DNA from 4 places in the Streptomyces sp. NPDC053560 genome. Region 3 is predicted to be linked to each of the others. Evidence: riboswitches for the same ligand, from Rfam matches in the RefSeq annotation. Region 3 holds a riboswitch; each other region holds the start of a gene.
The links. Region 3 has a riboswitch for thiamine pyrophosphate ahead of thiO (glycine oxidase ThiO). Riboswitches for the same ligand answer to the same signal wherever they lie in the genome.
Positions count from the first base shown of each region.

Region 1: it holds a riboswitch for thiamine pyrophosphate, as region 3 does, so the genes downstream of both, ACIGQF_RS17475 (thiamine ABC transporter substrate binding subunit) here and thiO (glycine oxidase ThiO) in region 3, are expected to answer to the same signal.
Region 2: it holds a riboswitch for thiamine pyrophosphate, as region 3 does, so the genes downstream of both, thiC (phosphomethylpyrimidine synthase ThiC) here and thiO (glycine oxidase ThiO) in region 3, are expected to answer to the same signal.
Region 4: it holds a riboswitch for thiamine pyrophosphate, as region 3 does, so the genes downstream of both, thiM (hydroxyethylthiazole kinase) here and thiO (glycine oxidase ThiO) in region 3, are expected to answer to the same signal.

Region 1 is NZ_JBITXI010000006.1:449,398-456,817, forward strand. It holds gene ACIGQF_RS17460 (hypothetical protein) at 1,111-1,497, shown strand; gene ACIGQF_RS17465 (PadR family transcriptional regulator) at 2,122-2,475, opposite strand; gene rlmN (23S rRNA (adenine(2503)-C(2))-methyltransferase RlmN) at 2,659-3,765, shown strand; TPP riboswitch at 3,924-4,043, shown strand; gene ACIGQF_RS17475 (thiamine ABC transporter substrate binding subunit) at 4,128-5,204, shown strand; gene ACIGQF_RS17480 (ABC transporter permease) at 5,327-6,943, shown strand; gene ACIGQF_RS17485 (ABC transporter ATP-binding protein) at 7,043-7,420, shown strand, end outside.
Region 2 is NZ_JBITXI010000014.1:143,378-150,797, reverse strand. It holds gene ACIGQF_RS30530 (LacI family DNA-binding transcriptional regulator) at 1-723, shown strand, start outside; gene ACIGQF_RS30525 (metallophosphoesterase) at 973-2,256, shown strand; gene ACIGQF_RS30520 (hypothetical protein) at 2,500-3,594, shown strand; gene thiC (phosphomethylpyrimidine synthase ThiC) at 3,724-5,532, opposite strand; TPP riboswitch at 5,527-5,683, opposite strand; gene ACIGQF_RS30510 (YibE/F family protein) at 5,754-7,151, shown strand; gene ACIGQF_RS30505 (SsgA family sporulation/cell division regulator) at 7,169-7,420, opposite strand, start outside.
Region 3 is NZ_JBITXI010000004.1:342,724-350,143, reverse strand. It holds gene pknB (Stk1 family PASTA domain-containing Ser/Thr kinase) at 1-1,830, opposite strand, end outside; gene ACIGQF_RS11330 (thiazole synthase) at 1,887-2,741, opposite strand; gene thiS (sulfur carrier protein ThiS) at 2,751-2,996, opposite strand; gene thiO (glycine oxidase ThiO) at 2,993-4,219, opposite strand; TPP riboswitch at 4,217-4,330, opposite strand; gene ACIGQF_RS11315 (NAD(P)/FAD-dependent oxidoreductase) at 4,528-5,706, shown strand; gene ACIGQF_RS11310 (Rv2175c family DNA-binding protein) at 5,797-6,162, shown strand; gene thiE (thiamine phosphate synthase) at 6,244-6,894, shown strand; gene metF (methylenetetrahydrofolate reductase [NAD(P)H]) at 7,066-7,420, shown strand, end outside.
Region 4 is NZ_JBITXI010000009.1:102,936-110,355, forward strand. It holds gene ACIGQF_RS22360 (HelD family protein) at 1-296, opposite strand, end outside; gene ACIGQF_RS22365 (purine-cytosine permease family protein) at 498-1,862, opposite strand; TPP riboswitch at 1,925-2,020, shown strand; gene thiM (hydroxyethylthiazole kinase) at 2,024-2,860, shown strand; gene thiE (thiamine phosphate synthase) at 2,857-3,543, shown strand; gene ACIGQF_RS22380 (DedA family protein) at 3,590-4,312, opposite strand; gene ACIGQF_RS22385 (lysophospholipid acyltransferase family protein) at 4,305-5,102, opposite strand; gene ACIGQF_RS22390 (GNAT family N-acetyltransferase) at 5,099-5,866, opposite strand; gene ACIGQF_RS22395 (GNAT family N-acetyltransferase) at 6,083-6,826, opposite strand.

The sequences.
Region 1 (7,420 bases), on a different contig from region 3:
GGGGCGAGTCCAGCCGGGGAGCCCCGGGGACGGCGAGAAGAGCGCGAATGTGGCGGTGAAGGTGGGGCGGAAGCGGTGAGCGGTTTACGTGACACGCGCACTGCCGACCATCCCATAGGCCCTAGTCCTGTGAAGAAAGCCAGCTACGGGAGGGGTGGGGACGGGGCGGCCGAGCACTCCGGGCGAGAACGCCGGCATGGGGCAGGCCGCCGTACCGCCACCGTCACGGATGCACCAGCGTGAGCGGACCGCACCCCAATACGTGGCTGAGGGGGAGCACCTGCTGCCGCGATGTGGCGAAGGCCCGTAGGCGTTCCACTCGACGCGGCACCGTCGGGGCCCAGGAGCGTGTCGCGCCTACGAACCGAGCATCACCCCGCCGCGAGCGCTCACCGGGGCGCCGGGGTCCAGCCCGCTCCACGGTGTGCGGGACGACAGCAGACGGGACGGCGGCAAAGGCGGGCGTGACGGAGCTGTCCGCCTGGGCGATCCGCTGCCTGCCCCACAAATTGGTGGCCGAACAGCAGTGATTAGCGGCGATTTTCAGCCATTTAATTGAGCCGTGGAACTGCCCTCGACTCAGAGATTCCGCCAGCTCAACAGTGGGTCAAGTTGTGATTCACGCACGTTTACCGAGGTCATGCGCGTCTCTTAAAAGTGTTGCGCGTGCACCTCTAATGTGTAATACTCTCAAGTTTTGCCTGCCGGAAGGCATCTTTGTGCATGAGGGAGAAACTTCGATGCTGCTAGCTTGCTCAAACCACAGCAGGGCGCCTCGTTCGCAACTCCTACATCACTGACGAGGACGCCCCGCTGATCCAACTAGTGACTACTCGACAGGCGATAACTGCATGCACCAGTCGCGTTTAGAAGCGCACAGCGATGAAAGCAAGATCTGTGCACACGTCACCATGTGCCAGGGTACTCCGAGCGCGGGGTACAGCTCACCCGCCCTCGCATGGTTTCTGGCTCTCGTGGGAGCACTCGGCACTATTGCAGCCTTGATCACGGCGATCAAAAGCTAGTCCGGCCGTGCGCCTAAGCGGCGCTCTGATGCGCCTATGACGCTACCTGCATATGCCACAGCCATCCCCAGTAACTTCCCCTGCCATGAAGGGTTTCGGGAAATACTGGGGATGGGCCGTCTTCGCGGTGCTCATCGCGGCGTGGCTGACCTCTGTCTTCGGCCCTGGAGTGCTGTTGGCTCTCTCTGCGGTGAGCATGACGTACTTCTTCTTCAATGCGCCAGCATGGTGTGGCGCCGTGGGGCGAGACGGGCCATGCAGGAACAACAGCAAGGGAGTGTTGATGGGGTGTCACCTACGTCAGCACAAGTGGCAGAAGCTCAAGATGGTCGTCGTCAGGCACCGGTGGCGACAGCTCGCGAGAGACCTTTTCCCGAACGCGACGACAGCCCTGGCAACGGTAGGCGGCATTGCCGCAGTGCTGTCGGGCATCGCCTCTGCTCTCCAGCCGATCTGGGGCAAGGGCTGGTAGAGAGCGTGCCCCGCGCGTGCCCCACACTGCGGGGAACCACCACCACGGGGAGTAGAGGGCCCTGACAGGCGCCGAGAAAGAGGGAGGCCCCCGGCCAGATTCCCTGGTCAGGGGCCCTCTAAGTGCGGAGACTGTGGGATTTGAACCCACGGTGGCGTTGCCGCCACGACAGTTTTCGAGATCGTTGGCCGACCGCTGTGGTGTAGATCCAGTGCTGTGACCGTCAGCCGACGGATGCTTCGAGGCGTCGCTGAGTCGAGATGCGGTGGATGCGGCACCGCCCCCACGGGCGCAGGGACTTCCGCCGGCAGCAGTGACCGGTACGGAGCACTGCTCCGCAGTAGCGCCAGGCGATCAGCGGGTTCCCGCGAGAGTGCGGGACTCGCTGTAGTTGATTCCGCAGCCTCCGCGCCGGGAGGAGAAGCCCTAGGGCCGTGATCAGCTTGAATAGCTTGCCGGGGCGTTCTTCCAGGATCGCCAGCCACTCTTCTTCGTAACGCTCGACGGCGGTCGGATCGCCGAGGCTATGTGCGGCCCATCGGACCACCTTGCGAGCAGCCCAAGGCGCTACCTCCGTCCCCTCGGCCACGAGCATGCTGACCAATGTGGAAACGACCAGTTCGATCACTGAGCACACCCCGGTTGCCGCAGGAACCCGAGAGCAGGCCTCCCTAGGCGCTTCGGGGCGGGAGCGGGAAGGCCGCCGCGCCTCTCAATGAGGAGCTGTCGCGCGTTCGACAGCCCTTCCGGGGACAGCTCGTAGAAGCGGCGACGAGGTCGCCCAGGGGTGGGGTGCTCTGCCTCCCAGTGACTCTCTAGCCAACCAGCCTGCTCCATGCGGGCCAAGATCGGATAAACGCTTCCGGTTGCCTTACCTGCCGCCTGGGCCACCGCGAAGCCATGAAGCTCATCCTGAGCTTCCAAGAACGCCTCCAGCACGTCGAGCGTCGCTGACGTGATACGGAAAGGTGTCTCCATGCCGCTAACTCTATATATGAAGCGCTACGGCGGATGGGCGTTTTCGAAAAATGGCCCTTCGGCCCTGGGCCGTCCCTGGGCCGTGCGAGGGCGGCCAACGACGACAGGTGACGCCCGAGGGTGACGGCCCCCACCCCGCTCTCACCTGGGTCGGGCTAGTTGATCTGCCACACTGGATGGACCATGCCTGCACCTGGAGAACTTACTTTTGTCGCGCCGCGGGGGGCCAAGAAGCCGCCGCGGCATCTTGCCGATCTCACGCCTGCTGAGCGCAAGGAGGCCGTGGCGGCGATCGGGGAGAAGCCGTTCCGCGCCAAGCAGCTTTCGCAGCACTACTTCGCGCGGTACGCGCACGACCCGGAGCAGTGGACAGACATCCCGGCCGCCGCGCGGGAGAAGCTCGCGGCCGAGATGCTGCCGGAGCTGATGAGTGTGGTGCGGCACATCTCGTGCGACGACGACCAGACCCGGAAGACGCTGTGGAAGCTCTTCGACGGGACGCTGGTCGAGTCGGTGCTGATGCGGTACCCGGACCGCGTCACGATGTGCATCTCCTCGCAGGCCGGGTGCGGCATGAACTGCCCGTTCTGCGCGACGGGGCAGGCGGGGCTGGACCGGAACCTCTCGACGGCCGAGATCGTTCATCAGATCGTCGATGGGATGCGGGCGCTCCGGGACGGGGAGATCCCTGGCGGGCCGGCGCGGCTGTCGAACATCGTTTTTATGGGCATGGGCGAGCCGCTCGCCAACTACAACCGGGTGACGGGGGCCATCCGGCGGCTGACCGACCCCGAGCCGGACGGGCTGGGGCTGTCGCAGCGGGGGATCACCGTGTCCACGGTGGGGCTGGTGCCGGCGATGCTGCGCTTCGCCGACGAGGGCTTCAAGTGCCGGCTGGCGGTCTCGCTGCACGCGCCGGACGACGAGCTGCGGGACACGCTCGTGCCGGTGAACACGCGCTGGAAGGTGCGTGAGGTGCTGGACGCGGCGTGGACGTACGCGGAGAAGTCCGGGCGCCGTATCTCGATCGAGTACGCACTGATCCGGGACATCAATGACCAGGCGTGGCGGGGTGACCTGCTCGGGCGGCTGCTCAAGGGGAAGCGGGTGCATGTGAACCTGATTCCGCTGAACCCCACCCCCGGCTCGAAGTGGACCGCCTCCCGGCCCGAGGACGAGAAGGCGTTCGTCGAGGCGATCGCGGCGCACGGCGTGCCGGTGACGGTGCGCGACACCCGTGGGCAGGAGATCGACGGCGCGTGCGGCCAGCTCGCGGCCTCGGAGCGCTGACGGGCCAGCTCTGACGAACCAAGGGGCGCTCCGGGCGGAGTGCTGAGAACCCCGAGATCAGGGCGCTGAGGGCACCGAGGGCAGCACGTGGGCCCTCGGAAGGGCGGCGGCGCGCTGGTACCGTGGCGTCGAACGTTCGTACATCACCCATAACGCACACCATCCGACAGGGGAGCGCCACAGCGCTGAGAGTGCGAGCAGTGAAGCCGATGCCGCTGCCGCAGACCCTTGAACCTCGCCCGGGTCATTCCGGGTAGGAAGTTCGGTCTCCTCATGCTGTTGCGCCCCGCCCGCGGCTCCGGTCCACCGGACGCCGGGGGCGGGGCCGCGTCTCTTCCTGGCCAGCCAGGAGGAATGAACCAGTGAGCACCATCAGGAACGCCGTGGCGGCGGCCGTCGCCGTCGCGGTGGGCGGTACGGCGCTGGCCGGCTGCGGTACGTCCGGCGGCGGGTCGGCCGACAGCAAGACCGTCAAGCTCGTCTCGCACGACTCCTTCGCCGTCTCGAAGTCCGTGCTGGCCGAGTTCGAGCGGCGCAGCGGCTACAAGGTGCAGATGGTCAAGGGCGGGGACGCCGGGAAGGCCGTCAATCAGGCGGTGCTGACCAAGGGCAACCCGCAGGGCGATGTCTTCTTCGGCATCGACAACACGCTGCTCTCGCGCGGGCTGGACGAGGGGCTGTTCACGCCGTACAAGGCCAAGGGGCTGGCCGGGGTGCCGGAGAAGCTGCAGCTGGACAGGGCGCAGCACCGCGTGACGCCCGTCGACTACGGCGACACCTGCGTGAACTACGACAAGGCGTACTTCAAGAAGCACCGGATCGCGCCGCCGAAGACCTTCGACGACCTCCTCAAGCCCGAGTACAAGGGGCTGCTGGTCACCGAGAACCCGGCCACGTCGTCGCCGGGGCTGGCCTTCCAGCTCGGGACCGTCGCGGAGTACGGCAAGGCCGGCTGGCAGGACTACTGGAAGAAGCTCAAGGCCAACGGCGTCGAGGCCGTCGACGGCTGGGAACAGGCGTACTACGAGCGGTTCTCCGGATCCGGGGGCGGTGGCGGCAAGGGCGACAAGCCGCTGGTCGTCTCGTACGCCTCCAGCCCGCCGGCCGAGGTGATGGACAAGAAGCCGGCCCCGAAGGAGGCGCCGACCGGCGTCGCCACCGGTACCTGCTTCCGGCAGATCGAGTTCGCCGGACTGCTGAAGGGCGCGGCGAACGAGAAGGGCGGCAAGGCGCTGCTGGACTTCCTGATCAGCAAGGAGTTCCAGGAGGACATGCCGCTGCAGATGTTCGTGAACCCGGCCGTCGAGGGTGCGAAGGTGCCCGAACTGTTCACCGGGTACGGGCAGAAGATCGACGACCCGAAGACGGTGGCGCCCGACGAGATCAGCAAGAACCGCGAACAGTGGATCAAGCAGTGGTCGTCGCTCGTCCTGAAGTGACGGAGGGGGAACCCGAAGTGACGCCGGGAGAAAGCGAAGTGACGGCGGGGGAGGGTGAAGCGGCCGGTGCGCCGGCCGCCCGTGCCACGGACCGTCGTGCCGCGGCGGCCCGGCTCGCGCTGATGGCGCTGCCGGCCGCCTTCTTCGTCCTCTTCTTCGCCTACCCCGTCGTCACGATCGTCGGGCGGGGGCTGCGGGAGGGCGGCAGCTGGCAGTGGGGGCGGGCGGCGGACGTGCTCGGCGACCCCGACCTGCTGCACGTGCTGTGGTTCACCGTCTGGCAGGCGGCGGCTTCCACGGCACTCACGCTGCTGATCGCGCTCCCCGGCGCGTACGTGTTCGCACGCTTCGAGTTCCCCGGAAAGAGGCTGCTGCGGGCGGTCGTCACCGTGCCGTTCGTGCTGCCCACCGTCGTCGTCGGCTCCGCCTTCCTCGCGCTCGTCGGCCGCGGCGGGCTCCTGGACGACCTCTGGGGCGTACGGCTGGACACCTCGGTCTGGGCGATCCTGCTCGCGCACGTCTTCTTCAACTACGCGGTCGTCGTACGGACCGTCGGCGGGCTCTGGGGAGCGCTGGACCCGCGGCAGGAAGAGGCAGCGCGGGTGCTGGGCGCCGGGCGGTTCGCGGCCTGGCGGCAGGTGACCCTGCCCGCGCTCGCGCCCGCCGTGGCCGCCGCTGCGCTGATGGTCTTCCTCTTCACCTTCACCTCGTTCGGCATCGTGCAGATCCTCGGGGGGCCGCGCTACGCCACCCTCGAAGTGGAGATCTACCGGCAGACCGCCGACTTCCTGGACCTGCCGACCGCAGCGGTGCTCACCCTGCTGCAGTTCGCCGCGGTCCTCGCCCTTCTCGGGCTGCACGCGTGGACGGCCCGGCGCCGCGAGAGCGCGCTGAGGCTCGTGGACGCGGCGCGCACGGCGCGCCGGCCGCGCGGGGCCGGGCAGTGGGCGCTGCTGTGGAGCACGCTCGCGGTGATCGTCGTCCTGCTGGTGCTGCCGCTGGCCGTACTGGTCGAGCGGTCCTTCGCCGGACCCGACGGCCACGGCCTGGCCTTCTACCGGGCGCTGCAGGCCGCGGCCGGCGCCGACTCGACGTTCACCGTGCCGCCGCTGACGGCCCTGTGGAACTCGCTGGCGTACGGGGTGGCCGCGACCGCGATCGCCGTCGCCGTCGGCGGCCTGGCCGCGGCGGCGCTGGCACGGCGGGGCGGCGGCCGGCTCGTCCGCGGCTTCGACGCGCTGCTCATGCTGCCGCTCGGCGTCTCCGCCGTGACCGTCGGCTTCGGCTTCCTGATCTCGCTGGACGAGCCGCCGCTCGACCTGCGCGCCTCATGGTGGCTGGTGCCGCTCGCGCAGGCTCTCGTGGGCGTGCCCTTCGTCGTACGGACCATGCTGCCGGTGCTGCGCGCGGTGGACGGGCGGCTGCGGGAGGCCGCCGCGGTGCTGGGGGCCGCGCCCTGGCAGGTGTGGCGCGAGGTGGACCTGCCGCTGGTGCGGCGGGCGCTGCTCATCGCGGCCGGCTTCGCCTTCGCCGTGTCGCTCGGCGAGTTCGGCGCGACGGTGTTCATCGCGAGCCCGGACCGGCCCACCCTGCCGGTGGCCGTGGCCCGGCTGCTGGGGCGCGCGGGGGAGCTCAACTACGGGCAGGCGATGGCCCTGTCGACGATTCTGATGGTGGTGTGCGCGGCGGCCCTGCTGGTGCTGGAGCGGATACGCACCGACCGGACGGGAGAGTTCTAGGTGACCGAAAACCCGGCGGAGGGTTCCGCCGCGTCCGCCGAGCACGCCGCGTCCGCCGAGCACGCCGCGCCCGCCGAGCACGCCCCGTCCGGGGCGCCGTTGCTGCGGCTCGGCGGCCTCACCGTGCGCTTCGGGGCGCACACCGCGCTGGACACGGTGGGGCTGGACGTCGCCGAGCACGAGACGGTCTGCGTCCTCGGTCCCAGTGGCAGCGGCAAGTCCACCCTGCTGCGGGTGATCGCCGGGCTGCAGCAGGCCGACGCGGGAGAGGTCGTACTGGACGGTCGGGACCTGCGTACCGTACCGACCCACCAGCGCGGCGTCGGGCTGATGTTCCAGGACCACCAGCTCTTCCCGCAGCGCGACGTGGCGGGCAATGTCGCCTTCGGGCTGCGGATGCGGGGCACGGCGCGGGCCGAGCGGGAACGCAAGGTCGCCGAACTCCTCGATCTGGTGGGCCTTCCCGGCGCCGGGCGC
Region 2 (7,420 bases), on a different contig from region 3:
CACGACGTCTGGTCCAACGTCGCCCTGGACGGCACGGTCGTCATCGACCCCGCCGACGGCGATCCGGTCGTCACCGAGCTCGTCCGGCACGGCATCCCCGTCGTCTCCGACGGCCGTCCGGGCGGCACCCTCCCCGTCACCGGCTGGGTCGACAACGACCACGAAGCAGCCGTCCTCGGCCTCCTCGACCACCTCGCCGACGCCGGCGCCCGCCGCATCGGCCTCCTCACGGGCACCACCACCGACACCTACACCCGTCTGTCCACCACCGCCTACCTCCAGTGGTGCGAGCGGGTCGGCCAGGACCCGGTCTACGAGTCCTATCCCGCGCACGACCCGTGTGCGGGCGCCGTCGCCGCCGACCGACTGCTGGCCCGCCCGGACCGCCCGGACGCGGTCTACGGCCTCTTCGACCCGAACGGCACCGACCTCCTCGCCGCCGCACGCCGCTACGGTCTCCGGGTCCCGGACGACCTCCTGCTCGTGTGCTGCAGCGAATCCACCGTCTACGCCAGCACCGAACCGCCCATCACGACCCTCTCCCTCAAACCCCGGCGCATCGGTACCGCCGTCGTCCAGCTCCTCATCGACGCCATCGAAGGGCTCGACAGCGGGCGACCCGTCGAGCAGGTGATACCGACCGACCTGATCGTGCGCACCTCGTCCCAACGGAGGTCCCCACGTACGACGGTCAGCCCACCGCGCGGCCCGTCCGGCGACTGAGCATTCCGCCGGACGGCCACGGCCGCGAGGGGAAAAACAGGGCGAAGCCGGGAGAAAACAGCAGCGAACGCCGGGCTCAGAACGATTGACCACCCCCTGGTGCGTCACAAGCCGCGAGCGGCGTTCCTATGATGGGCGCACGACACCACGGACCGCCGTCGACCAGGCAAGGTCCGCGAGGTGCACGGCGGCGCGACGGTGGAGGGGTCGATGACTCAGGGGGCCGGTCTGGGACCCATGGTGCGGACCATGGCGGCACAACCTCCTGCGCCCGTTCCTCCTGGAACACCGGGGGCCGCACCGAACGGCCCCGCGCAGGAGGCGTACGCCCCCCAGGACGCGTACGCCCCGCAGGACGGGTCCGCGCCGCCGGAGCAGTACGCCCCGCACGACGGGTACGTGCCGCACCCCCGCCAGGCCCCTCAGGACGGGTACGTCCCGCCGCAGCCCGTACCGGCTCCCCAGGACGGGCAGGCAGCACCTCAGGAGCGTCTCGACCCCGAGGTCCGCGTGCGCACCAGGGCGCGGCCGTACGCCCGCCTCACCTACGGCACCGGCGCACAGGCCCCGACGCCGCCGGACCAGCTGCCCGCCGACTACACCCCCACCGAGCGGGACCTCCCCGTGGTCGGGCCGGACGGCACCCCCGTCACGTACACCGACACCCTGGTCGACCACCCCGCCCTCCACCTCCAGCAGGTCGGCGAGGGCGAGGCGGGCGGCCCGCTGTACGTCGTCGGTGACGTGCACGGCTACTACGACGAGCTGCGTGCCGCGCTGTTCGCCGAGGGCCTGATCGACACCGAGGGCCACTGGGCGGCGGGCAACGCCCGGCTGTGGTTCCTCGGCGACTTCACCGACCGCGGCCCGGACGGCATCGGCGTGATCGACCTGGTCATGCAGCTGTCCGCCGAGGCCGCGGCGGCCGGCGGCTACTGCAAGGCCCTCATGGGCAACCACGAACTGCTGCTGCTCGGCGCCAAGCGGTTCGGCGACACCCCCGTGCTGTCCGGCGCCGGCACCGCCTCCTTCCAGGCCGCCTGGCTGCTCAACGGCGGCCAGAAGACCGACATGGACCGCCTCCAGGACCACCACCTGCAGTGGATGGCCCGGCTGGACGCCATGACGCAGGAGGACGGGCACCTCCTGGTGCACTCCGACACCACCGCGTACCTCGACTACGGCGACTCCATCGAGGCGGTCAACGACGCCGTCCACGACGTGCTCACCCGCAGCGACGCCAACGAGGTCTGGGACCTCTTCCGCAAACTGACCAAGCGGTTCGCGTTCCGCGACGAGTCCGGCCCGCAGGCCGTGCTGGAGCTGATCGGCACGTACGGCGGCGAGCGCATCGTCCACGGGCACAGCCCCATCCCGTACCTCCTCGGCGAGGTGGGCACCGAGGACGGCGAGGGCGAGGGCGTCGCCGTCGAGGAGCCGCACGTGTACGCCGACGGGCTCGCGGTCGCCATGGACGGCGGCGTCACGATGGCCGGAAAGCTGCTGGTCGTTCAGCTCCCCCTGACTGCCTGACTCGTATCGGGGCATGGGTACCGCAGGCCGGTAACCGGCCGGGCGGGGGCTGAGCGTGGCCACAGTAGACGGGCCGGGGGGCGGCCGGGGAAGGCTTGTCACGGGCGGAGCGAATTTCCGAAATCCTCTGTCACGCCGGACAGGGCGCGCTCTACCATCGGTCTATCCGTAGCAGGCTCTCCTCCGTTTCCCGCCAACTGCCCGGTTCATACCGGCCCGTACGGCCCTACGGAGCATCGGGGGATGCACATGAACAGCGCTCCGCACCTGCTGAACGAGGACCGCGAGGAATTCCGGCGGGCCCTCGACGAGGCTCTGCGCGCCGCGGCCGACCGCCCGGATCTCGCCGCGACGGGCATGCGCCTCAACACTGAGCAGCTGCGCACCATGGCGCTCAGCGCCACGACCGCCATCGCCGCGTGCGCGACGGCCGAATACCAGCATTACGTCTCGCTGCGCGCGGAGTTGCGCTCGCCCGCATCCGCGCGCCCGGCCACGGCCGGTACCGAAGCGGGCGAGGGCGGTGGGAACGGCGCGGGCGGCGCCGGCGTCAACCTCGCCGCGATGGGCGAGGCCGCCGAGGCCACGGGTGCCGGGCTGGCCGCGATGGTCACGGTCCTCGCGCCCGTCCTGGCGGGCATCGCCGCGGTCCTCTTCCTCCTCATCGGCTACGCCCTGCACACCGTCAGCCCCGACGAGGCGCTGGCGCAGCCGCTGATCAGCGTCGGCTGGGCGTTCGCCGGCCTGACCGCGGCGACGATCCTCATCGCGATGGGGGGCCTGCTCGTCACCGCGGTCCGGAACGGCTCCACGTCCCTGCGCGCCTCCCGCCCGAGCGAGCTCGCCCAGGAGGTCGACCGCGCCCGGGAGAAGTGGCGCGAGGCCCTCCTCGAACGCGGCCTGCGTCCGTTCCTCCTGGAGGCCCTGACGGCACCGGAAGCGCCGCCGGGCCCGCACCCCGGCTCCTCCGCGGAGAAGCCCGCGAGCCCGCCGCCGGGCACGCCGGCCGCCCCGGCCGGCGCCGCCGACCGTGCGCCCGGTACGGCCCCGGCGGCCGGTCCCGGCGACACGGCCGCCCCCGGCTCGCCGGCCGGCGAGCCCGCCGACGGCGACACCGACAGAAATCCGCCCGCGCCCTCGTCGCCCGCGGCGCCCGAAGCCGCCGGCCGCTTCGTCGTCCACCGCACCTCGGACGTCGGCCGCATGCCGCCGCTCGGCTACACCCATCCGCGCTTCTCCGGCCCGGAGGGCGATCACCGCGCCGCCGTCCGCCCCCGCTTCACCAGCCCCGACTTCACCAGCCCGGACTACGGCGGCCCGGACCACCAGCCGGAGTGAGCCACGGCGGGCTCCGACGGCGCGGGTGCTGCCGCGCCACCCGACGGCTGTGGCAGAACGGCGCCGAGGGGCCCCGGCACGTGCCGGGGCCCCTCGGCGGACGGGCGGTGCGCGGTGTCCGCGCTCAGGTCACTCCGCGATCGGCAGGTACACCCGGTTGCCCGCTGCCGCGAACTCCTTGGACTTCTCGGCCATGCCCGCTTCGGGGTCGATCGCCAGGTCACCGCCGTGTTCGCGGCGGATGTCCTGGGAGATCTTCATCGAGCAGAACTTCGGGCCGCACATGGAGCAGAAGTGCGCGGTCTTGGCCGGCTCGGCGGGGAGCGTCTCGTCGTGGAACGCGCGGGCGGTGTCCGGATCGAGGGCCAGGTTGAACTGGTCCTCCCAGCGGAACTCGAAGCGCGCGTCGGAGAGGGCGTCGTCCCACTCCTGGGCGCCCGGGTGGCCCTTCGCCAGGTCGGCCGCGTGTGCCGCGATCTTGTACGTGATGACACCGGTCTTCACGTCGTCGCGATCGGGCAGGCCCAGGTGCTCCTTGGGCGTGACGTAGCAGAGCATCGCCGTGCCCCACCAAGCGATCATCGCGGCGCCGATACCGGAGGTGATGTGGTCGTACGCGGGCGCGATGTCGGTGGTCAGCGGGCCGAGCGTGTAGAACGGCGCCTCCTCGCAGATCTCCTGCTGGAGGTCGATGTTCTCCTTGATCTTGTGCATCGGGACGTGTCCCGGGCCCTCGATCATGGTCTGCACGCCGTGTGCCTTGGCGATCGTGTTCAGCTCACCGAGCGTCTTCAGCTCGGCGAACTGCGCCTCGTCGTTGGCGTCCGCGATGGAACCGGGGCGCAGCCCGTCGCCGAGGGAGAACGTCACGTCGTACGACGAGAGGATGTCGCAGAGCTCTTCGAAGTTCTCGTAGAGGAACGACTCCTTGTGGTGCGCCAGGCACCAGGCCGCCATGATCGAACCGCCGCGGGAGACGATGCCGGTCTTGCGGCGGGCGGTGAGCGGTACGTACCGCAGCAGCACGCCGGCATGGACCGTCATGTAGTCGACGCCCTGTTCGGCCTGCTCGATGACGGTGTCCTTGTAGATCTCCCAGGTCAGGTCCTCGGCTTTGCCGTCGACCTTCTCCAGTGCCTGGTAGAGGGGGACGGTGCCGATCGGGACGGGGGAGTTGCGCAGCACCCACTCGCGGGTGGTGTGGATGTTGCGTCCTGTGGAGAGGTCCATGACCGTGTCGGCGCCCCAGCGGGTCGCCCAGGTCATCTTCTCCACCTCCTCCTCGATGGAGGAGGTCACCGCGGAGTTGCCGATGTTGGCGTTGACCTTCACCAGGAAGTTCTTGCCGATGATCATCGGCTCGATCTCCGGGTGGTTGACGTTGGCCGGCAACACCGCGCGGCCCGCCGCGATTTCGTCCCGTACGAACTCGGGCGTGCAGTTCTCGCGGACCGCGACGTACTCCATCTCCGCGGTGATCTCGCCGCGCTGCGCGTACGCGAGCTGCGAGACGGCGCCGTCGCGGGCCCGGCGTGGCTGCCGGGGCCGGCCGGGGAAGACCGCGTCGAGGTTCTTCAGGCCGCCGCGCGGCGAGGTGTGCTTGAGGCCGTCGTCCTCCGGACGCATCGGCCGGCCCGCGTACTCCTCGGTGTCGCCGCGGGCGATGATCCAATTCTCCCGCAGCGGCGCGAGGCCACGGCGGACGTCGGTTTCGATCTGGGGGTCGGTGTACGGCCCTGACGTGTCGTAGAGCGTCACGTGCTCGCCATTGGTGAGGTGCACCCTCCGGACCGGCACCCGCAGGTCGGGGCGCGAACCGGAGATGTAGCCCTTGTGCCAGCCGATCTGCTGCGTCTCGGCAGCCTCGTCGGTGGCATCGCCCGCGGGCTTCGCCCGTTCATCGGACACAGAGGGCGTGCGTGCATCCTGCAGAGTCATTGAAGACCCACTCCCTACGCCGGCATTACCCGGTAACAGGTTCGGCGGTCGACGCAGCGGTTTCCGTCTGCTGAGGTTTCACGTGAAACCTCGCTGGGACGGAGATCAGCGCCCTCTCAGCCCGGTGCTCCGAGCTCCCGCGATTGCAAAGGTGCCACCACGGTAGCGGCCGATGCCGCGTGGTGAACAGGGGGCCCGGTGAGTTGTTGGATGATCGGGCGGTGACCTCCAACGAGCCCGAGCACCAGCCGCACGGCCATTCCCCCGCGTCCGGGGCCCCGCAAGGACACGGCCACAGCCATGGACACGGCCACGGCCCCGCGGCCCCCGTGTCCCGGCACCTGCGCAAGGTCATCGCCGCTGTACTGATCCCGTTCGCCCTGGCAGTGGGCGTGGGGCTGATCGCCCTGTGGCCCGGCGGCGCGCCCTCGCACAAGCCGTCCGGGGTGGGTTTCGACCAGGAGACCCAGACCGCGCGTGTCGTCCGCCTGACGAAGGTGAACTGCGCGGACGTCAACGCCCAGCAGCAGCAACAGATGCAACAGCAACAGCAGCCGTCGGGCCCGTCCGGCGGTGGGCAGCAGCAGGCGCAGAGCTGTGAGCAGGCGACCATCGAGGTCACCAGCGGCAAGGACACCGGGCACCGCTTCAAGACCGTGGTGACGCCGGACGCCTCACGCCGCTACACCGAGGGCCAGGGCGTCGTGGTGGCGTACGCGCCCAAGGCGCCGCGGAACCTTCAGTACTCCGTGACCGACGTGGACCGCTCGTTCCCGATGTGGGTACTGGCAGCGGTGTTCGCCCTGGCGGTGGTGGTCGTCGGCCGACTGCGCGGAATCCTGGCGCTGATTGCGCTGGCGGCGAGCTTCGCGGTGCTCACGGTGTTCATCCTGCCCGCCATCCTGCAAGGGTCGAATCCGTTGCTCGTGGCGGTGATCGGAGGCAGCGCGATCATGCTCATCGCGCTGTACCTGTGCCACGGGCTGACCGCACGGACATCGGTCGCGGTGCTCGGCACGCTCGCGTCGCTGCTGCTGATCGGCCTGCTGGGGTCGGTCTTCATCGGCTGGGGACAGCTGACGGGCAACACCGACGACCAGACGGGCCTCGTGCACAGCCTCTTCCCCGGCATCGAGATCCGCGGTCTGCTGCTGGCGGGGATCATCATCGGTTCACTGGGCGTGCTGGACGATGTGACGGTCACCCAGACGGCGGCCGTGTGGGAACTGCGGGACGCCGACCCGACGGCGAGCCGGCGGCGGATCTACGGCGCGGCGATGCGCATCGGCCGGGACCACATCGCGTCGGTGGTGAACACGCTGGTGCTGGCGTACGCGGGCGCGGCCCTGCCGCTTCTGCTGCTGTTCTCGATCGCGCGGAGCAGTGTCGGTACGGTCGCCACCAGCGAGGTGGTGGCCGAGGAGATCGTCCGCACACTGGTGGGCAGCATCGGGCTCGTCGCGTCCGTACCGCTGACGACGCTGCTGGCGGTGCTGGTGGTCTCGGCGGACCGCACCGGTGCGGTCGGGCGGCAGACGGAGTCCGGCCGGGCAGCCGGCCCGGGCCCCGGGCAGCCGGGCAGCAGGCGCGGCGGCCGGGGCCGCCGCCGCAAGCGCTGACCGGCCCGGACCGGCGGTCAGCCCGCTTGCCGGGCGTTCGCGAGGATCCGGTCCAGCTCCGCGTCGAGCGTGCCGCAGACCTGCTCCTGGCCGAGCGGGACCAGCCGGTCCGTACGGTCCAGGAAGGCGACGATCGGCGCCGCGCCGACGCGGAAGAGCGCCTGCTCGGCGCCCACCTGAAGGCTGACGAAGACGTCGCTGAGGTGCGCGCCCGAAACCGGCGCCACGTGGATGTCTCCCTCGCCGGCCGGCCGGCTCAGGCCGTCCAG
Region 3 (7,420 bases):
CTTCTTCGCGTCGGCGGCCTTCTCGCCCTCGACGTCCGGCACCTCGACCAGCTGCGGACCCTTGGACAGCGTGAGCGTCACCGTGTCGCCCTCGCCCAGCGTCTTCCCCTCACCCGGGGACTGCCGCGCGACCGTGCCCTTGTCCTCGGGCGAGTACACCGGCTGCGCGGCGATCTTCACCCGGAAGCCGGCCTCGCGCAGCTCGTCCGCCGCGTCGGCCCGCTCGTCGCCGACCACGTCCGGCACGTCGATCGCGCGGCCCCGGCTCACGGTCAGCGCCACCGCCGTATCGGGCCGCCGCTTCGCCCCCGCGGCCGGGTCCGTACGGATCACCGAGCCCTTGGCCACCTCGTCGCTGAACGTCTTGCGCTCGGTCCCCGGCGTCAGCCCCCGGTCGCGCAGCTTGCGCCGCGCGTCGGCCACCGGGGTGCCCGACAGGTCCGGCACGGAGACGATGTCCGGGCCCTTGGAGAGGGTGACGGTGACCGTGCCGGTGCCCCGGATGCGCTTGCCGTTCTCCGGGTCGGTGGAGATCACGTGCCCGCGCTCCACGGTGGAGCTGTAGGCGTGCGCCACGTTCATGTCCAGCCCGGCGTCGTGCAGCGTCCGCTCGGCCTTGGCCTGCGTCATGTCCAGCACCGCCGGCACGGTCGTGAACTGGCCCGTGGTGACGTACCAGGCGCCCGTGCCGAGCAGCAGCGCCGCCAGCACCGCGAGCACCACGGTGAGCGTCCTGCGGCGCGGCACGCGGGCGGGACCGGCACGTCGCGCGCCGCCCGCCGTGGGCAGCCGGTCGGTCCGCGCGTTCGCGCCGGCCGCCGTCGGCAGCAGGCTGGTGTGCCCCGCGGCGTCGTCGGCGTCGTCCGTACCGGGCAGCGAGAGCTGTACCGCGGCGGCGCGCTGGATCACGCTCGTGCGGTCCTCCGAGCCCGCCGTGCCGGTCGCCGGCTTCGCGCCCGGCGGCACCGCGTCCAGCTGCTCCTCGGTGAGCGCCGCGCGGGCGTTCCTGGCCAGCGCGAGCAGCGTGACCGCGTCCTGCGGGCGTACCTCGGGGTTGCGCGCGGTCGCCTCGACCACCAGATCGTCCAGCTCCGGCGGCAGCCCCGGCACGAGCGCGGACGGCGCCGGCACGTCCTCGTGGAGGTGCTGGTAGAGCACCTGGGCCGCGGTGCCGCCGTCGTGCGGCTTGCTGCCCGTGAGCATCTCGTACAGGGTCACGCCGCAGGCGTAGACGTCCGCGCGGGTGTCCGCGCCGCCGTCCTCGATCTGCTCGGGCGCGAGGTAGGCGACGGTGCCAAGGACCGTGCCTGTGGAGGCCGTGGTGTGCGTGTCGACCGCCCGGACCAGCCCGAAGTCGGCGACCTTGACCCGGCCGTCGTCCCCGATCAGGACGTTCTCCGGCTTCATGTCGCGGTGGATCATGCCGGCGCGGTGCGCGGAGCCCAGCGCCGCCAGGATCGGCTCCAGGATGTCCAGCGCGGCGCGCGGCTGCAGGGCGCCGCGCTCGCGCAGCACGTCCCGCAGGGTGCACCCCGCGACGTACTCCATCGCGAGGTACACGTACGAACCGTCCGTGCCCTGGTCGAACACGCCGACCACGTTCGGGTGCGACAGCCGGGCGACCGACTTCGCCTCCCGGATGAAGCGCTCGACGAAGGAGGCGTCCGCCACCAGGGACGGGTGCATCACCTTCAGGGCGAGCACCCGGTCCAGCCGGGTGTCGACGGCGCGGTAGACCGTCGCCATCCCGCCGGCGGCGATCCGCGCCTCTACGCGGTAACGGCCGTCGAGCAGCTGTCCGACCAGGGGGTCCTGAAGGGTGGTGTCCACGGCAGACGAGTCTACGAGCAGCCGTCCACCCGCCTCACGCCCCTGGCGCAGATCGCTCAGAAGGCGGGCCGCTCCGGGTCCAGCTCGGCCAGGCCCGCGGTCGGCGAGGACGCCTCGGCGAAGTGGCGGCGCGGGATCCGGCCCGCCCGGTACGCCAGCCGGCCCGCCTCGACCGCGTGCCGCATGGCGTGCGCCATCAGGACCGGCTCCTGCGCCCTGGTCACCGCCGAGGCCAGCATCACCGCGGCGCAGCCCAGCTCCATGGCCTGCGCGGCGTCCGAGGCGGTGCCCGCACCGGCGTCGAGGACGACCGGCACCCCGGCCCGCTCGGTGATCAGCTGGAAGTTGTGCGGGTTGCGGATGCCGAGCCCGGAGCCGATGGGGGAGCCCAGCGGCATGATCGCCGCGCACCCCACGTCCTCCAGCTTCCGCGCCAGCACCGGGTCGTCGTTGGTGTACGGCAGGACGGTGAACCCGTCGTCGACCAGCGTCTCGGCTGCGTCCAGCAGCTCCACCGGGTCCGGCAGCAGGGTCCGCTCGTCGGCGACGACCTCCAGCTTCACCCAGTCCGTGCCGAGCGCCTCGCGGGCCAGCCGGGCGGTGAGCACGGCCTCGCCGGCGGTGTAGCAGCCCGCGGTGTTCGGCAGTGTCCGGATGCCGTGCCTGTTCAGCACGGAGAGCACCGAACCCTGCACCGTCGGGTCCAGCCTGCGCATCGCCACGGTGGTCAGCTCGGTGCCCGAGGCGAGCAGTGAGCGCTCCATGATGTCCAGGCTCGGCGCGCCGCCGGTCCCCATGATCAGCCGGGAGCGGAAGGCCGTACCGGCGATGACCAGCGGGTCCGCTTCGGGGGCCGCGTCGTTCGCCGCCTCGGGGGCGGCCGTCTCTTCGAGGGTGTGCGTTTCGGTCATCTGTACGGATCAGCCTCCCTGTACCGCGGTGAGCACCTCGACGCGGTCCCCGGCGCCGAGCGGGGTCGCCGGCCACTGGCCGCGCGGCACGACCTCCTCGTTGACGGCCGCGGCGACCCCGCTGGCGGCGGTGGTCAGCGTTGCCACGAGCCGGTCGAGCGGCAGCCCCGCAGGGATCTCGCGGGGCTCGCCGTTCACGGAGACGGTCACGGGCGCCGGTCCGGAGGCGGCTTCGGGTGCCTGCTGGAGGGTCATGAGGTCTGCTCCTGAAGTGCGGGGCGCGCCGACGAAGAGGGGGAAGAGGCGATCGCGGGCCCGAAGCGCAGCGGCGTGAAGGGGCGCGCCTCCTCGGGCAGCTCGCCGGTGGTCAGCGCGTGGGCCATGACGTCGCCGGTGGCCGGGGTGAGCAGCACACCGTTGCGGAAGTGGCCGGTGGCCATCAGCAGGCCGGGCAGCGCGCTGGGCCCGAGGAGCGGCGCGTTGTCGGGCGAGCCCGGACGCAGCCCGGCGATCGTCTCGACCAGGGGCAGCTCCGTGATGCCCGGCACCAGCTCGTGCGCGTCGCGCAGCAGCTCGTAGACGCCGCCCGCGGTCACCGTGGTGTCCCAGCCCAGCTCCTCACTGGTGGCGCCGACGACCATGTCGCCGTTCTCGCGCGGCACCAGATAGAGCGGGCCGCCGCGTACGACGGCACGCACGGTGCGGGACAGGAACGGACCGTACGCGGCGGGGATCTTCAGCCGCAGCACCTGGCCCTTGACCGGCCGCACCGGCGGCCGCACGTGCTCCGGCACCCCGGCCAGCAGCCCGCTGAAGCTGCCGGCCGCCAGCACGACCTGCCCCGCCGGCAGCGCCGTGCCGTCCGCCAGCTCGACGCCCGTGGCCCGGCCGTCGGCGACGGACAGCTGTCCGGCCCGGTCCCGCACGAACGCCACCCCGGCCCGCTCGCAGGCCGTCAGCAGGGCCGTCGCGAGCCGCCTCGGGTCGATCTGGTGGTCACCGTCCACCCGGAGTCCGCCACGCACGCCCGGCGCGAGCATCGGTTCGAGCTTCCGGCACTCGCGGCCGGTCAGCCACTCCGAGTCCAGGCCGCAGCGGCGCTGCAGCGCGTGCAGCTCGCGCAGGTGGGCGCGGTCGTCGGCGTCCAGGGCCACGGCGAGCGTGCCGCACCGCCGGTACCCCAGCTCCTGGCCGCTCGCCTCGGCCAGCTCGGCGGCGAACACCGGGTAGCGCGCGGCAGAGTCGAGATTCAGCCCAAGGAGCGTTTCTTCGCCGTAATGCAGCTCGGTGACGGCGGCCAGCATGCCGGCCGCGACGCGTGCCGCACCGCCGCCCGGCGCCGGATCCACGACCGTCGTGCGCAGCCCCCGCTGGGCGGCGCGCCAGGCCGTCACGAGCCCCGCCAGACCGCCCCCGACGATCACCACGTCGGGGTGCCCGGAAGCCGTCCCCGGCGACATACCTGCAGGTGGATGCATGAGTGTCCAGCCCCTCCCTTCGCCGGCATGACCCGGATCAGGTTCGTACGGTCGGAGGCCGCCGCAGCCTCCCTCTCAGCCCGGTGCGTCCGGGCTCCCGCGAGTACAAGTGCCGTCAGAGTAGTACGCGTGCCCGACGCGTCGTAAGGGTGCTCTGCGCGGCCGGACCGTGACCCTGTGTCAGAGATCTCGTCGCGCGGTGCTGAGCCAGTCGAAGGACCGCGTCCTAGAGTGATCGAGTGAGCCAGCAGAGCAAGTACTCGCGGACCCCCGACCGCTCGCGCCGCGTCGTCATCGTCGGCGCGGGGATGGCGGGCGTGCAGACCGCCGTTGCCCTGCGCGAACAGGGCTGGCGCGGCACGATCACCCTGCTCGGCGCCGAACCCCACCCGCCCTACGACCGGCCGCCGCTCTCCAAGGCGGTGCTGCTGGGCAAGGCGGACGGTTCGGCCTTCGACGTCGACTTCGCCTCCCTCGGCATCGACCTGGAGCTCGGGCGGCGCGTCACCGGACTCGCCGCCGACGCCCACGAGGTGCTGACGGACACCGGCCCCGTTCCGTACGACCGCCTGGTCATTGCCACGGGGGCCGAGGCGATCACCCTCCCCGGGAGCGAGGACGTCCCGGGCGTCCACGTGCTGCGCACCCTGGACGACGCCGAGCGGCTGCGCCCGGTGCTCTCGGCGCAGCAGCGCGTCGTGGTGGTCGGCGCCGGCTGGATCGGCGCGGAGTTCGCCACCGCCGCCCGTGAGGCCGGCTGCGCGGTCACCGTCGTCGAGGCGGCCGACCGCCCGCTGGCAGGCGCGCTGCCCGAGGAGGTCGCAGCGCACATGGCCCGCTGGTACGCCGACGCGGGCGCCGTCCTCCGTACGGGCACCCGGGTCGCCGCGGTGAAGGAGGGCGCCGTCGTGCTCGCGGACGGCACGTCGCTGCCCGCGGACGCCGTGGTGATCGGCATCGGCTCGCGGTGCGCCACGGACTGGCTGGCCGGCTCGGGCGTCGAGTTGTGCGAGGACCGCTCCGTACGGGCCGACGAGCGGCTGCGCACCTCGCTGCCCGATGTGTACGCGGTCGGCGACTGCGCCTCCTTCCCGTCCGCGCGCTACGGGCGCCGCCTCCTCGTGCACCACTGGGACAACGCCCTTCAGGGGCCGCGCACGGTCGCCACGAACATCGCCCGGTGCGAGGCGGAGGGCACGGTGTACGACCCCGTGCCCTACTTCTGGTCGGAGCAGTTCGGCCGCTTCGTGCAGTGCGCCGGGTACAGCCCGGTCGCCGACGAGCTGATCTGGCGCGGTGACCCGGAGAGCGCGGCGTGGACGGCGCTGTGGCTGCGGGAGGGCGCGCTGGTGGCGCTGCTGGCGGTGGGCCGGCCGCGCGATCTGGCGCAGGGCCGCAAACTCATCGAGCGCGGCGCCCGGTTGGACCGGGCACGCGCCGCCGACGCCTCGGTGCCGCTGAAGTCGGCTGCGCTGTCCGGGCTCTGAGGGGCGGTCCGACCCCTGGTGTGGCCGGTGGTGTGCACTGATGGCGATGCCCGGCTACCGACTGTCAGTGGGGGATGGCACGCTTGGGGTGTGACCGAGATTGACGCAAAGATCGATGGACTGGTTTCCGCCTGGCTCACGCTTCCCGACATCGCCGAGGAGTTCGGCGTCGAGGTGACGCGGGTCCGGCAGCTGGTCAAGGAGGGCCAGCTGATCGCGGTGCGCCGCGGTGAGAACAGGGCCCTCCATGTGCCGGCCGAGTTCATCAAGGACGGAAAGGTCGTCAAGGGCCTGGTGGGGACGCTGACGCTCCTCAGGGACGACGGCTTCACCGACGAGGAGATGCTGGAGTGGCTGTTCACCGCCGATGAGACCCTGCCGGGGACGCCGGCGCAGGCGCTGCGCGAGAATCGCGGCACGGAGGTGAAGCGCCGGGCGCAGGCGCTCGCCGTCTGACACACCCGTCATCACCGCCGTAACCGCAGGGCGTACGGACCGGCAGATCCGGTCCGTACGCCCGGACTGGGGGAGCACCCGATGAGCACCGCACGACAGGCCCTGTCCGACGCCCGGCTGTACCTCTGCACGGGGGCACGCAAGGAGCAGGGCGATCTGCCGGAGTTCCTGGACGCCGTGCTCTCCTCGGGCGTGGACATCGTGCAGCTGCGCGACAAGGGCATGGAGGCCGGCGAGGAGCTGACCCACCTGGAGGTCTTCGCCGACGCCTGCAAGCGGCACGGCAAGCTGCTCGCGGTCAACGACCGCGCGGACGTCGCGCACGCCATCGGCTCCGACGTGCTCCACCTCGGCCAGGGCGACCTGCCGGTCCCGGCGGCCCGCGCCGTCCTCGGCGACGACGTGCTCATAGGCCGTTCCACGCACGCGGAGGCGGAGGTCGACGCCGCCCTGACCGCGCCGGGCGTGGACTACTTCTGCACGGGCCCCTGCTGGCCCACCCCCACCAAGCCCGGGCGGCACGCCCCCGGCCTGGACCTCGTGCGCTACACCGCCGCGCAGAGCCCCGCCCGCCCCTGGTTCGCCATCGGCGGCATCGACGCGGACAATCTGGACGAGGTGCTGGCCGCAGGCGCCCGCCGCGTCGTGGTGGTGCGCGCGATCACCGAGGCGGAGGACCCCGGCGCCGCCACGGCCGCGCTGGCGAAGCGGATCCGCGCGTACGACGCCTGAGCGCGACGCGCACCCGGAGTGACGCCGCGCGCATACGGAGCGTCACGAACCCCGGGGCGGTGAGCAGTGGTCTGACGTGAAGTGTCCGACTGGTGAACAGGAGCCCGGCAAACCTGGGCATTCCGCCAGGCGTGGTTGGGGGCCTGCCAGGCCGGTGGTTAACCTGCCGGTATGGCCCTAGGTACCCCTTCCACCAGGACTGACCGCGCGCGTACGGTGCGTGAACTGCTCGCTTCGGGCAAGCGGTCCTATTCGTTCGAGTTCGCCGCCCCCAAGACCGAGAAGGGCGAGCGGACTCTGTGGAAGGCCATTCGCCGGATCGAGGCCGTCGCGCCGACCTTCGTGTCCGTGACGTACGGCGCCGGCGGCACCTCCCGTGAGGGCACCGTCCGCGCGACCGAGCGGATCGCCACGGACACCACCCTCACCCCGGTCGCGCACCTGACGGCGGTCAATCACTCCCTCGCCGACCTGCGGAACATCATCGGCCAGTACGCCGGTGCCGGGATCCGCAACATGCTCGCGC
Region 4 (7,420 bases), on a different contig from region 3:
CAGTCGATGACCAGCGGCGTGTGCTCGGCGTCGTCGCGCCGGATGCCGATCCGGCCGATGTGGTGGTCGCTGCCGTCGCGGAAGGAGAGCCGGCCGAAGCACAGGCCGTGCTCGCCCGCGTCGAGGGCGGCGAGCACACCGGCCTGCTCGGCGACGGTCACGTCACGCTCCAGCCGCGCCTGCATCGTGCCGGCGTCGGCGACCGCGAGGGCGCCCTGGACAGCGGCGCCCGCGCCGGCCCGCAGCTCGCCGAGGCGCTCGTAGAGCATGTCGATGAATTCCTGCTCGCGGCGCATCTCCTCGTCGGCGGCCCGGTCCGGCCCCACGCCCGATTCCCCGCCCGGCACCTGGATTGACAATTCGACTCCCGCCTGGTTAAGATGACTCCAGTTAGCTTCGCCCTGCCTGAATTATTTCTCGGCATGCGAATCTCCCAATATACGCGGAAGTCCACCCCGGCCGCCAATGCGACCGGGGTTTGTTGTGTCCGGAAGCGGTCAGTCGCGGCGCAGCCGAAGCGGCGCGTAGACCGCCACGGAGACGACGAAGGCCACGTAGTACGCCAGGTCCGCGCCGTGCAGCGCCTCGGCGACCGGGCCGACGTACAGCGAGGTGTTCATGAAGGGCACCGCGACGGCGAACGCACCGGCGAAGGCGAGCGCCGCCGGCCACCACGGCCGCGGCCGGGCGAATTCCTCGTGCACCTCGACGGGCCGGCCGCCACGCTCCCTCGCGCGGGCGAGCCAGTCGACCACGACGACGCCGATGAAGCCGGGAATCCAGTAACCGACGAAGAGCAGCACGTTCTGGAAACGGGCGGTGGTGTCGGCGGCGTGCATCCACAGCACGAGCAGGAAACCGAGCACGGCGGCGACGGCCGCGGCGAGCGGCCGGGGAATGCGCACGCCCGCCGTCTGCAGAGCGAGGGAACCGCTGTAGTCGTTCATGGCGTTGCTGCACACCGCGGACGCGGCGATGGCCAGCAGTCCGAAGGCGCCGAGCGCCCCGCCGCCGAGCAGTTCGTGCACGCCCGCCGCCGTCTGGTCGGTGAACAGGCCCGCGGCCCACAGGCCGAGCGTCTGCACCCAGAGGTACGCGGCGGCCATGCCGAACAGCGCGTACCAGAACATCCGCTGCCGGGACGCCGAGCGCGGCAGGTAGCGGCTGAAGTCCGAGGCGTACGGCGCCCAGGAGATCGCCAGGCTCAGCGCGACGGTGGTGGTCAGCAAGAACGCGCCGGCCCGGTCGGCGCCGTGCGCGCTGGCGGCCGACGGCAGCGGAACACCGTTGAGAAGCTTGACGCTGAGGGCGAGGAAGGCCGCGCCCAGCACGAAGGTCATCACGGTCTGGAGGCGGTGGATGGCCTCGTACCCGAGGACGCCGACGACGCCCTGGAGCAGCAGCACCGTCAGCGCGCCCAGCCAGAACGGCCAGCCCACCAGCCGGGCCAGCGCGTCCCCGCCGAACAGTCCGATCAGCGCGTCCCAGGCGATGGAGGACAGCCACTGAAGGACGCCGGGCAGCACCACACCGCGGCCGAACGCCAGCCGGGAGAGCGGGAGTTGGCCGGTTCCGGTGAGACTCCCCCACGTGCCGAGGTACGCGGACGGGGCGGCGCCGAGCAGCGTGCCGAGCGCCATCGCGGCGAACGCCGTCCAGAAGTCGAGCCCGAGGCCGATGCCGACGGTGCCGGTGAACACGCCGGTCATGGTCAGGTTGGGCGCGAACCACACGGTGAAGAGACGGCCGGGCCGGCCGTAGCGGTTGCTCTCCGGCACCGGGCCGATGCCGTGCTTCTCGACGGACAGGTCACCGGCGCCGGCGGGCATGCGCCCGTCGAAGACGGGCCTCTCGATGGTCATGGGGATTCCAGAGGTCGGGGTTCCCGATCGGGAACGGGGTGGTGCGGGTAGCATGGTGAGGCACACGAGACACGGGGTGCCCCATCTCAAGGGCTGAGATCACACCCGTCGAACCTGATCTGGATCGCACCAGCGAAGGGATGTCACGGAGGAATGCCCCTATGACGCGTCCGCCCGACGACCTGCTCGCCTTCACCCGGCAGGCCCTCAACCGCGTACGCCATGAAACACCACTGGTCCAGTGCCTCACCAACCAGGTGGTCGCCAACTTCACGGCGAACGTCCTGCTCGCACTGGGCGCGGCCCCGGCGATGGTGGACATCCCCGAGGAGGCCGGCCCGTTCGCCGGCGCCGCCTCCGGGGTCCTGGTCAATGTGGGCACCCCGCACGCCGAGCAGCGCGCGGCCATGACCGAGGCGGTCGCCGGAGCGGCAGCGGCGGGCACGCCCTGGGTGCTGGACCCGGTCGCGGTCGGCTCGCTGCCCGTGCGGACCGCGCTGGCGCGCGAACTCGTCACCCAGGGCCCGGCCGTCATCCGCGGCAACGCCTCGGAGATCATCGCGGTCGCCGGAACGGGCGGCGGCGGGCGCGGCGTGGACGCCACCGACGAGGTCGAGTCGGCGGCCGCCGCCGCGGGTGAGCTGGCCCGCGCCACGGGTGCCGTGGTCGCGGTCTCCGGCCCCGTCGACCTGCTCACCGACGGCGAGCGGGCCGTACGCGTCGCCAACGGGGACCCGCTGCTGACGCGGGTGACCGGCGGCGGCTGCGCGCTGGGCGCGGTGCTCGCGGCGTTCGCGCCGCCGACCACACCGGAGGGCGCGGCGCAGGCCGACCGGCTCGCCGCCGCGACCGCCGCCGTGGCGGTCTACACCGTGGCCGCCGAGGTCGCGGCGGAGCGCAGCGCCGGACCCGGCAGCTTCGCGGCCGCCTTCCTGGACGCGCTGTACGGCCTGGACGAGGACACGCTCGGCAAGCGGGCGGCGATCTCGTGGGCGTGAACGGCACTCCCCCGGACGGCACTCCGGGCACACACCCGGACCTCTCCGTGTACCTGGTCACCGACGCGGCACAGGCCGCGGCGTGCGGCCGGGACGTACCGGGCACGGTCGCCGAGGCCGTGGCGGGCGGCGTCACCGCCGTGCAGGTGCGCGAGAAGGACACCGCCGCACGGGACTTCCTGGAGACGGTGGTGCGGATCGCCGCGGTGCTGCCGGAGCGGGTCGCGCTGTTCGTCAACGACCGGGTGGACGTGTTCCTCGCGGCGCGTGCGGCCGGGGCACGGGTGACCGGGGTCCATGTCGGCCAGTCCGACCTGCCGGTGGCCGCCGTCCGCTCGCTCGTCGGGCCGGACGCGGTGATCGGGCTGAGCGCCGCGGCGGAGGAGGAACTGCGGGCCGCCGCCAAGGAGCCGGCCCGGGTCGACTACGTCGGCATCGGCGCGCTGCACGCGACCCGTACCAAGGCGGACGCGCCGCCGGAGCTGGGCGTCGAGGGCTTCGGCCGGCTGGCGCTGCCCACCCCTCTCCCGGCGGTGGCGATCGGCGGGGTGACGGTGGCGGACATGCCGCTGCTGCGGGCCGCGGGCGCGGCGGGCGGCGCTGTCGTCTCGGGCATCTGCGCCGCCGCCGAGCCGCGGGCCGCGGCGCGCGCGTACGCGCAGGCCTGGGCCGGTACGGCCTGACGGGCGGGGCGGAGTCTCCCCCGCGCACCCGCCCGTACCGCACACCTCAGCTCGGCCGGTCCGCCCGTACCGCCTTCGGGCCGTCCGCCGGGAGCGTGCCCTCGGCGGTGGTGACGCCCTCGGCGGTAGTGACGGCGACGACGGTCGTGGGACCGCCGGCGCCCCGGCGTCGGGCGACCAGCCGGCGGGCGGCCTCCAGCAGCCCGACGATGACCAGGGCCAGCGCGAAGGCGAGCAGCAGTCCCTTCACCGGGTCCTCGGCGAAGGCCGCGCCGCCGAGGTACCCGATGGCCGTGCTGAGGACCGCCCACAGTGCGGCGCCGGCCGCGTCCAGCAGCACGAAACGGCGGAACGGGAACCGCAGGCTGCCGGTGGACAGGGCGGACGCCACCCGCCCGCCGGGCAGGAAGCGGCCCGCGACCACCAGCGACGTGGCGTGCCGCCCGACCATGGCACGCCCCCATGCGTACCGTTGCCGTCCCTTCTCGCCGCGGAGCAGCCGGCCGATCGCCTTCGGGCCGGCCCAGCGGCCGATGCCGTGGCCGAGGCAGTCGCCGCCCAGCGCGCCCAGCGCGGCGACCACGGCCAGCAGCGCGAGCTGCGGGAGGTCGGGGCCGATCAGCACGGCCACCGTCACCACGGTCGTCTCGCTCGGCATGAACGGCAGCAGCGCGTCCAGGCCGGCCACGAGCAGCACGATCAGCCAGAGCCAGGGCGAGCCCAGCTGTGTCTTGACCAGCTCGGCGAACTGGTCGAACAGCTCAGACATGGACCGGCGGCCGGCTGCCGCAGATCGCCGCGTGCGCCTCGGCGGCCAGCGCACGCCGGTCTCCCGCGGGCTCCAGCCGGGGATGCGCGGTCACCCGCACCGTGAGGCCGTCGGCGCCGATCACTCTGTGCAGGCAGCTGGCGAAGTCCTCCTCGCCGAGGAACGCGGCCACGGTGCTGGGCGCGCCGTGCTGCGCGTAGGTGATCGTCACCGGGCGGACGGGCGCCCCGGCGTCGATCGCGGCCTGGAACGTCGCCCGCCGGAAGCCGCCGCCGGCCTCCGTGCACCAGGTCGTGCCCTGCGGGAACACCAGGACCGAGCGGCCGGCGCGGAGCGTGGCGGCGAGCCGGCCGACGGTATGCGGCAGCGTGCGCAGCCCGTCCCGGTCGATGAACTCCGCCCCGGCTCTGCGCGCCAGGGTGCCGAAGAACGGCCACTCGGCGACCTCGCGCTTGGCCAGCGGGGTGGCGGGCTCCACCGCCAGCACGGCGATGACGTCGAGCCAGGAGATGTGGTCGGCGACGATCAGCGTGCCGGGGCCGCCGGGACCGCGCGGCACGCTGAGCTCCGGCGTGCTGGTCTCCAGCCGCAGTCCGAGCGCGCGGAGCACGGCGCGGGCCCGTAGCCGCATGATCCGGGGGTCGGCGAGGCGCGGTCCGGCCGCCGCGCCGCCGGCCAGGGCCGCGGCCAGCGCGGCGTACCGGCGGGAGCGCTCGGCGCGGGACACGAGAGGCACGGCGTGCGTGGCGCAGACCGGTGTGCAGGGCGAGGCGACGGCCCACGGACTCATCGTGCCTCCCCGCGTGACTCCCCGAGGAAATAGCGGTAGTAGCGGTCGTTCAGCTGCTCCATGTCCAGGACGACGAAGAAGTCGGCGACGTCGAACTCCGGGTCGTGCGCGGGCGCTCCGCACACCCAGGCGCCGAGCCGCAGATAGCCCCGGAAGAGCGGCGGGACGCGGGTGAGGGAGGGCTTGGCGGCGGCCTCGGCCGACGCGCTCGGCCGCCACGGGCGGTGCGGGCGGACGGTCATGCCCGCGGGCGGGGCGTGCTTGGCGGCGCACAGGGACCAGGCGCTCGCCGCGTCCGCTCCGCCGTCCCCGAGCGATACGGAGGCGCAGCCCGCGAGGTAGCGGTGGCCGGACAGCAGGACGTAGCGGGCGAGCGCGGCCCACATCAGGTTGATCACCGCGCCCGAGCGGTGGTCGGGGTGGACGCAGGAGCGGCCCGCCTCGATCATCGAGGAGCGGATGCCGGCCAGCGCACCGAGGTCGAACTCACCGTCGGAGTAGGAGCGTTCGGTGCGGCCGGGCGGCAGCAGCCGGTAGGTGCCGACCACCTCGCCCGTCGCGGACTCGGTGACGATCAGGTGGTCGGCGAGGCCGTCGAAGGCGTCCGTGTCGTGACCGGCCAGTGCCGGGTCGAGGGTGGCGCCCAGCTCCTCGCCGAACACCAGGTGACGGAGGCGCTGGGCGGCCCTCACCTGCGCGGTGGAGTCCGCGAGGGAGGTGACGTAGGTGCTGGTCCCGGTGGTGCCGGGTGACATCGTCGGCATGGTCTCGCGTCTCCGATTCACTGGGTTTCCGCGGCGTGGCAGCCGGTCCTCGGCGACCGCGCGCCCTTCCGAACCGACGGTAGGAGCGGGGTGCGTGGCGCCACAGTGCCCGAAGGTCGGAGCCCGCCCCCGACCTTCGTCAGGGGCCGGTTCCACCGGCCGGAGGAGCGCGGTTCAGCGGTGTCAGGGCCAACCCCTAGTCCTCCGGGAAAACCCTTACTCCCCCGGAAAGTGGCGTCGGTGGCGCTCGTCCATCCGTTCCGTGTCCAGCAGGAGAAAGAAGTCCGCGACGCCGGAGTCCGGGTCGTGGGCTGGGGCTCCGCACATCCATGCGCCGGCCCGCAGGCAGCCGCGGAGCAGCGGCGGCAGCAGCGCGTAACTCGGCTCGTTCTCGCTCACACCCCGCGGCGTCCAGGGGCGGTACGGGTGGACCCGCAGCTCGACCGGGGCGCAGTGCTTCATGTTGCCGAGCAGCCAGGCGCTGGAGGCGGATTGGCCGCCGTCGTCCAGGGGGACGGACGCGCACCCGGCCAGGTAGCGGACGCCGTTCAGCAGGACGTACCGCGCGAGCCCGGCCCACATCAGGTCGAGCACCGTGCCGGTCCGGTGTCCGGGATCGACGCACGAGGGGCCCGCCTCCACCAGCCGGCCGCGCAGCGGCTGGAGGGCGCGGAGGTCGAACTCGCCCTCCGCGCGGAGGGTTTCGGCGCGGCCCGGCGGCAGCAGCCGGTAGGTGCCGACCACCTGGCGGCCCACCGTTTCCGTCACGATCAGATGGTCCGCCGCCGCGTCGAATCCGTCGGCGTCCCGGCCCGCGCGCCGGGTGCGTACGGCTGCTCCCTTCGCCTCGGCGAAGACCCGTTGGCGCAGCCGCTGGGCGGCCCGTATCTCTCCTGCCGTGTCGGCGATGGAGACGACGTACGAACCGGTGGCCGCGACTGCGGTGGATCCCGAGAGCATGTGAAACGTTCTCCCTTCCTGGAGACGACCGGCGCCGGCACAGCGCGCCCGGCGGAGCCCCGCGCCGGGCCGGCCGGTGCGCCGCTGGACCATGAAAGCCACGCGCGGCCCCCGGGGCCCGGCATCGGCCGAAAGCCACCGTCCGCGCCCGGCTTCCGGCAGGGGCTGTCGGAGTATCCCGGCAACGCGCCCGACAGGCCCTCCGGTCCGCTGTCCAGAGGCCGACCGGCCCATGCCCGCCGGCCGCCCGCGGTGGCAGAATCCCAGTCGCTCCCGCGTCGCCCCCGCGTCGCGCCACGGCGGGCCGCGACGGCTAGTCCCAGCAGGTCCTGATGCCGAGGGAGACCGCGATGACGTGGACCGCTCCTTCCCTGCACCCGTGGTGGGCCGCTGTTCGCCATCGGCTCCGTACGCAGCTCGCGCCGGTTCCCGCCCGGGCGGCCGGGACGGGCGGTGCCGCGTTGCCGGGTCCCGCCGCCGCGGCCACCGGGCCGTCCCCGGTCGCGGTACGCCGGTACGCCGACCGCACCGTCATCGAGGTGCACCGCCCGATCCGCCCGACGGCCGAACCCCATCTGGGGCGGCTGCTCAACG